2 regions of the Paraburkholderia sp. CNPSo 3281 genome follow, and region 1 is predicted to be linked to the other one. Evidence: predicted binding sites of a transcription regulator. Region 1 holds the regulator's gene; the other holds the start of a gene.
What was found. Region 1 encodes NrdR, which represses ribonucleotide reductase genes. Its sites were predicted from a motif close to CACNANATNTNGTG; they were not measured.
Positions count from the first base shown of each region.

Region 2: the regulator NrdR is predicted to act here: its motif matches at 1,435-1,448, upstream of M3I56_RS34920 (ribonucleoside triphosphate reductase).

Region 1 is NZ_JAMBPS010000001.1:254,311-257,722, reverse strand. It holds gene glyA (serine hydroxymethyltransferase) at 1-825, shown strand, start outside; gene nrdR (transcriptional regulator NrdR) at 841-1,323, shown strand; gene M3I56_RS01220 (GspH/FimT family pseudopilin) at 1,481-2,014, shown strand; gene M3I56_RS01215 (hypothetical protein) at 2,011-2,439, shown strand; gene M3I56_RS01210 (PilW family protein) at 2,436-3,224, shown strand; gene M3I56_RS01205 (hypothetical protein) at 3,221-3,412, shown strand, end outside.
Region 2 is NZ_JAMBPS010000063.1:11,230-14,641, reverse strand. It holds gene M3I56_RS34930 (TAXI family TRAP transporter solute-binding subunit) at 1-754, shown strand, start outside; partial or broken gene M3I56_RS34925 (nitric-oxide reductase large subunit) at 827-1,183, shown strand; gene M3I56_RS34920 (ribonucleoside triphosphate reductase) at 1,524-3,257, shown strand; gene nrdD (anaerobic ribonucleoside-triphosphate reductase) at 3,261-3,412, shown strand, end outside.

The sequences.
Region 1 (3,412 bases):
AACGTCGTGAGCTATGGCCTCGACGCCAAGGAAGACATCGACTACGAAGCGCTCGAAAAGCGCGCACACGAGACCAAGCCGAAGCTGATCATCGCCGGTGCGTCGGCATTCGCGCTGCGTATCGACTTCGAGCGCATCGCCAAGGTTGCCAAGGCGGTCGGCGCGTACTTCATGGTCGACATGGCGCACTACGCGGGCCTCATCGCCGCGGGCGTCTACCCGAACCCGGTGCCGCACGCCGACTTCGTCACCACGACTACGCACAAGAGCCTGCGCGGCCCGCGCGGCGGCGTGATCCTGATGAAGGCGGAGTTCGAGAAGCAGATCAACTCGGCCATCTTCCCGGGCATCCAGGGCGGTCCGCTCATGCACGTCATTGCCGGCAAGGCCGTGGCGTTCAAGGAAGCGCTCTCGCCGGAATTCAAGACCTACCAGCAGCACGTGGTCGACAACGCGCGCGTGCTGGCGGAGACGCTGGTCAAGCGCGGTCTGCGCATCGTTTCGGGCCGCACGGAAAGCCACGTGATGCTGGTGGACCTGCGCGCCAAGAATATCACCGGCAAGGCGGCGGAAGCCGTGCTCGGCGCCGCGCACATCACGGTCAACAAGAACGCGATCCCGAACGATCCGGAAAAGCCGTTCGTGACGAGCGGTATCCGTCTCGGTTCGCCGGCCATGACGACGCGCGGCTTTGGCGTGAAGGAAGCCGAGCAGGTGGGCAACCTGATTGCCGACGTGCTCGACAATCCGGAAGACGCCGCGACGATCGAGCGCGTGAAGGCGCAGGTCGCCGAGCTGACGAAGCGTTTCCCGGTTTACCGCTAAGCCACGCGACAACCCATGCGCTGCCCTTTTTGCCGGCACGAAGACACGCAGGTCGTCGACTCGCGTGTGTCCGAAGACGGCGCCGCGATCCGGCGCCGCCGCCGCTGCCCGGCCTGCGACAAGCGTTTCACGACGTACGAGCGGGTCGAGCTGGCGATGCCTTCGATCGTCAAGAAGGATGGCAGCCGCACGGAATTCGACCGCCGCAAGATCATGGCGAGCATGCAACTGGCGCTGCGCAAGCGCCCGGTTGCGGCCGATGCGATCGACGCGGCGGTTGCCCGTATCGAGGATCAACTGCTCGGCAGCGGCGAGCGCGAAGTGCGCAGCGAGCGCCTTGGCGAGCTCGTCATGGGCGAATTGCGCGAACTCGACAAGGTCGCGTTCGTACGGTTTGCTTCGGTGTACCGACGCTTCGAGGACGTCTCCGAATTCGAAGACGTGATCGAGGAATTCCGCCGCGCGGGTGCTGCCAACAACCCCGCGAAAAAGCGCTGAGCGCATTCGCATTTTTCTTCCCCCCTGCCAGGCCGCTGTCGTAACGCTTGCATTCTCGCGAGCCGACGTTGCGCGCACCAGCTAGCCGTTCGGCTAATTGTTTCGTTTCGCTTTCGTCCGTAGATTGATGGCAATCCGCTCGAACTAAGGATTGCTCATGAAGTCCGGATTCACGCTCATTGAGACGATGGTCGTCATCGTCCTGCTGGCGATCTGCGCAACGGTTTCCACGCCCGTTTTCACCGCATGGCGCGTGCGTGATCAGGTCGACGCGCGCGCCAACGCCATGCTCGGCACGCTCGCCTACGCACGCAACGAGGCCATACGGCGCAAGTCGCGCGTTACCGTTTGCCGCGTCGACGCCGCTCGCCATTGCCTCGAGGCCGCCAAAGCGTGTCCGTCCGGTATTGCCGACTGGTCCTGCGGCTGGGCCGTCATGATCGAGCGCGCCGGAGCCTCTATCCCGTTGCGCATCCAGCCGGCGCTCGACGCGATTTCCGTGGCGTCGGGGCTCACTGCCATCACGTTTTCGCCGCCGGCGGGGCAGACCATCGGCAGCTTGCGCAACTTCGAGATTGCCCCGCGGGCCACGTCGGCGGCACAACGCGGCGCGGGCTGGCGTCGCTGCATACGGATCGCGCAGGGGGGCCGGGCACGCATCAGCGACGGCGCATGCACGGGGGCGTCATGAGCCGGGCGAGCGTGCGCGGCGTGCGCGGGTCGACGCTGCTGGAAGTCGCCATTGCGCTGGGCGTCATGGCGATGTGCGGGCTCGGCCTGATGAGCACCCAGCTCGGGCTGGTCCGGCACGCGCAACTGGCAGCGGCGCGCGAGCGCGCGGCGTTTGCCGCTGACGCCATGGCCGAAGCGGCGCGCGCGGCAGGTGCAACGCCCGCTGCGACCAATCGATGGCAGGCGCTGACCGCGAGCATCGTGCCCGAAGGGCGGCTGACCATGTCGAGCGTGGGCGGCGACGCATCGGTCGCGTCCGTGAGTTGGACGGCGACACCGCTCGGCGCAGCGTCGGGATCGACGGCTGTTTCGTGGGTTGCGCCGTGTCTCGATGCGACGGCGCCCGCCGGGCGCGCCTGCGTCGCCCTCGCGTTTCTGCGATGAACAGTCGTTTCGCCCACGTGCGCCAGCAGGCCGGCCACACGCTGCTCGAACTAACGATTGCCGTGGCGTTGGGCCTCGTGGTGACGCTTGGCGCGCTCTCGGCTTATCGCACGCAGCGCCAGGCCTATGCGCACGCGAACGACGCCGCGCGCATCCACGAGGCCGGCATGAATGCGTTGATGCTGATCGGCGAGCAGATCCAGATGGCCGGCTTTGTTGCCGCGGACGCACGCTCGACGCTTGCCGGCCCGGCGATCTTCGGCTGCGCGGCGGGGCGCCCGATCGGTACCGATGCGGCGCTTAGCTGTGAGCCGCTGCCGAGCCGGTCGGACGGGTTGGCCGTGCGCTATCAAGGCGACGGCGTATCGACGTGGCCCGCCACAAACGGCCAGGCTACCGACTGCCTCGGGCAGGGGGTGGGCGTGGGAAGCGTGGAAATCGTGAACCGCTATTACGCCAAGGGGAGGGAGGGCACCAGCGAGAGCGAGCTTTACTGCGCGGGCTCCGGCAAGCCGCAGCCGCTTGTCGAGGGCGTCGAGCGTTTGCGCCTGCGCTACTGGACGGCGGGAGCGGCACAGGCGGTCGACGCTTCGGCGCTCGCGCGCGATCAGTGGGCGTCGGTCGTGGCGGTCGATCTGTGCGTGCTGGTGCGCGGGGCGGCCTTTGCGCGGCGCACGCGCTACGTTGATTGCGATGGTGTGCAGGCGCTCGGCGCGGACGGGCGAGCGCGGCAGGCGTTCTGGCGGCACATCGTGCTGCGTAACGTTCTGCCGGCAGCGTCATGAGAACGAGCCCGCGCGGGGAGCGTCGCACACGCGCCGCGCGTCACGGCGTGGCGCTCCCAGTCGTGCTGCTTGTTGTCGCGATGATGCTCGTGACCTCGGCGGCGTGGTTCGAGGCAGCGCTGCTCGCGCGGCGCAACGCCGATGCCGTCGCCGATCATCTGCAGTCCTTCCATGCCGCCGACGCCGCG
Region 2 (3,412 bases), on a different contig from region 1:
GATCGACGCGGCTTTCTTCATCGGCAGGCCCGACGCCGAGATGCAGAAGACCCTGCTGAACAGCAATCTCAAACTGATGAGTTTCGCCCAGGCAGACGCGCTGGTTCAGAAGTTCCCGTCGCTTTCAAAGATCGTCTTGCCGCGCGCGTCGACGAGTGTCGCCGACGATCTGCCGCGCACCGACGTCACGCTGCTCGCGGCAACGGCGCTGCTGGTATCGAAAGACACGCTGCATCCGGCGCTCGTCTATCTGCTGCTCGACGCGGCTCACGCTGTTCACGGTGGCGAAGATTACTTCACGCCACTCGGCACGTTCCCTAACCTGAAGACGGAAGAATTCCCGATCTCCGACGAAAGCGTCCGCTATTTCAAGTCCGGCCAGCCGTTCCTGTACCGCTATCTGCCGTTCTGGCTCGCGAGCGTGATCGAACGACGGCTGTTGATCCTCGTGCCGTTCGCGGCGCTCCTGATTGGCTTGCTTCAGGCGTTGCCGCGCCTGCTCGAAGCGCGGATGAAAAAGCGCCTCGTGGTTTGGTACCGCGAAATCAAGGCACTCGAAGACGAAGTGTGGAGCAACAGCGAGCCGAACCGCTCGCAGATCGCGCAATGGAGCGAAGAAATCGAAAACATCGACGCGAACGCGAGCCGGATACGCATTCCGTACCGCTATTTTCAGGATGTCTACGCGCTCAAGCAGGCGATCGGCGTCGTGCGGGAACGGATAGCCCACGTTGCGCAGCGAACGAAGGAATAGCGGCGCGGCAGCGTCGGCTTCGCAGCCGACACCCCACTATCGCGCGGCTGCAGAAGACGAATAGATCGCCGGCTGTTCTGTCTGCGCGGCATGTCGTCGCGCGAGGCCTGGGACGATTCACTGCCCAAGATGGCGTTCTGGATGCTCAACATCGGCCTCTTCATGATGGTGTTCATCTCGATCCTGCCTTCTGGCATCTACCAGGCATGGACAAGCGTGAGCAAGGGACTCTGGTATGCGCGCTCGCCGGAAGTCATTCATTCGCAGCTGATGCAAACGCTGGTGTGGCTGCGTGTGCCCGGTGACGTGGTGTTCGCGGCAGGCGTGCTGTACCTCTGCTGGTTCGCCGCGCGGCTGCTGTTGCGCCGTCCCGAAGCGGCCGTGCCGGTCGAAGCCAAAACGACACACAAGGCAGTTCAGCGCGTTTGATCGCCGCACTGACAAGCCGGCCACGATCGGCGGCCGGCCTCTCTCCCTCGAACATCGCCAATCGCCATCGACGCGTGCGTGTAATCGCCGCGTCGTGTCCCGCGTGACGCGTCCAATTCGTGACCTCCGTGGCGCACGTCTGCCTGCCATCCAGCACGAACCCGGCGAAATTAGCACGGATCAAGTCCCGTCAAACTCGCCATCGCGCGTCGTTGACACGAACTACATGTAGTTAATAAGATCGCCTCACCAACAATATCTAGTATTCAAAGGAGGGTTCATCGTGCCCCTTGCGCTTCCCGCCTCGATTGCCGATCGCGACCCCGCGCCGTCAGGCGCGCTGGGCAAAACCCAGCAAGACAAGCCGTTGATCGAGGTCCGCTCTTCGATCGACGAGTATCTCGAGCAACAGGACTGGCGCGTCAACGCCAACGCCAATCAGGGCTATTCGCTCGGTGGCCTGATCCTGAACGTCTCGGGCAAGGTCATTGCCAACTACTGGCTCAGTCATGTGTACCCGGCGGCGGTTGGCCAGGCTCACCGCAATGCGGATCTGCATATTCACGACCTGGACATGCTCTCGGGATATTGCGCAGGCTGGTCGCTGCGCACGCTCCTGAACGAAGGCCTGAACGGCGTACCGGGAAAAGTCGAGGCCTCGCCGCCAAAGCACATGTCGAGCGCCATTGGGCAGATCGTCAATTTTCTCGGCACGCTGCAAAACGAATGGGCAGGCGCGCAGGCTTTCAGTTCGTTCGACACGTACATGGCCCCTTTCGTGCGCCACGACAATCTGTCTTATCCGGAGGTTCGCCAATACATTCAGGAATTGATCTACAACCTCAATGTGCCTTCGCGCTGGGGTACGCAAACTCCCTTTACGAACCTCACATTCGACTGGGTTTGCCCTGAAGATCTACGCGAGCAGGTGCCGCTGATCGGCGGACGCGAAATGTCCTTCACATACGGTGATCTGCAGGCCGAGATGGACATGATCAATCAGGCGTATATCGAAGTCATGATGGCCGGAGACGCAAAAGGCCGCGCCTTCACCTTTCCGATCCCAACCTACAACATCACGCCCGATTTCGACTGGCACAGCCCGAATGCCGACCGCCTGTTCGAAATGACCGCGCGCTACGGGCTGCCCTATTTCCAGAACTTCATCAATTCCGAACTCAAGCCGAACATGATCCGCTCCATGTGCTGCCGGCTGCAGCTGGATCTGCGCGAGCTGCTCAAACGCGGCAACGGCTTGTTCGGTTCCGCCGAACAGACCGGGTCCCTTGGCGTCGTCACCCTCAACTGCGCACGCCTGGGCCACGTCCATGCCGGCGACGAGACGGGGCTGCTCCGGCGCCTCGACGAGCTGCTAGCACTCGGCAAGACGAGCCTCGAGATCAAGCGCGAAGTCATCCAGCATCGCATGGACAACGGGCTCTTCCCATACACGCGGCGGTACCTCGGCACGCTGCGCAACCACTTCTCCACGCTGGGCGTGAACGGCATCAACGAAATGATCCGCAATTTTACGTCCGACGAGCACGACATCACCAGCGAATGGGGACATGCCATGGCGGTCCGCGTGCTGGACCACGTGCGCGCGCGAATGCTCGAGTATCAGGAGGAAACCGGCCACATGTACAACCTCGAAGCCACGCCGGCCGAAGGAACGACGTATCGCTTCGCCAAGGAAGATCGCAAACGCTTTCCGGGCATTTTGCAGGCCGGCACGCCGGATATGCCCTATTACACGAACTCGTCGCAGTTGCCCGTTGGCTTCACCGACGATCCGTTCGAAGCGCTCGAGCGCCAGGACGATCTACAGCGCAAATACACGGGCGGTACGGTATTGCACCTGTATATGACCGAGCCGCTTTCGTCGGCTAACGCGTGCCGCACACTGGTTCAACGCGTGCTGAATCGATTCTCGCTGCCCTATATCACCGTCACGCCCATGTTCTCGATTTGCCCGAAGCACGGCTACCTGGGAGGCAGCCACAAGTTTTGCCCACGTTGCGACGAAGAAATCCTTCAACGCAAGCTTTCTCAACTCGAACCCGCTGAGGTCTGAACCATGAGCACCGTACTCTCTCAATCTGTGAAGGCAAAGCACGCTGGCGTCACGCTGTCCGACGAAGAACGCCAGCCCTGCGAGATCTGGACCCGCGTCATGGGTTATCACCGTCCGGTCTCTTCGTTCAACACCGGCAAGAAGGGCGAATTCCA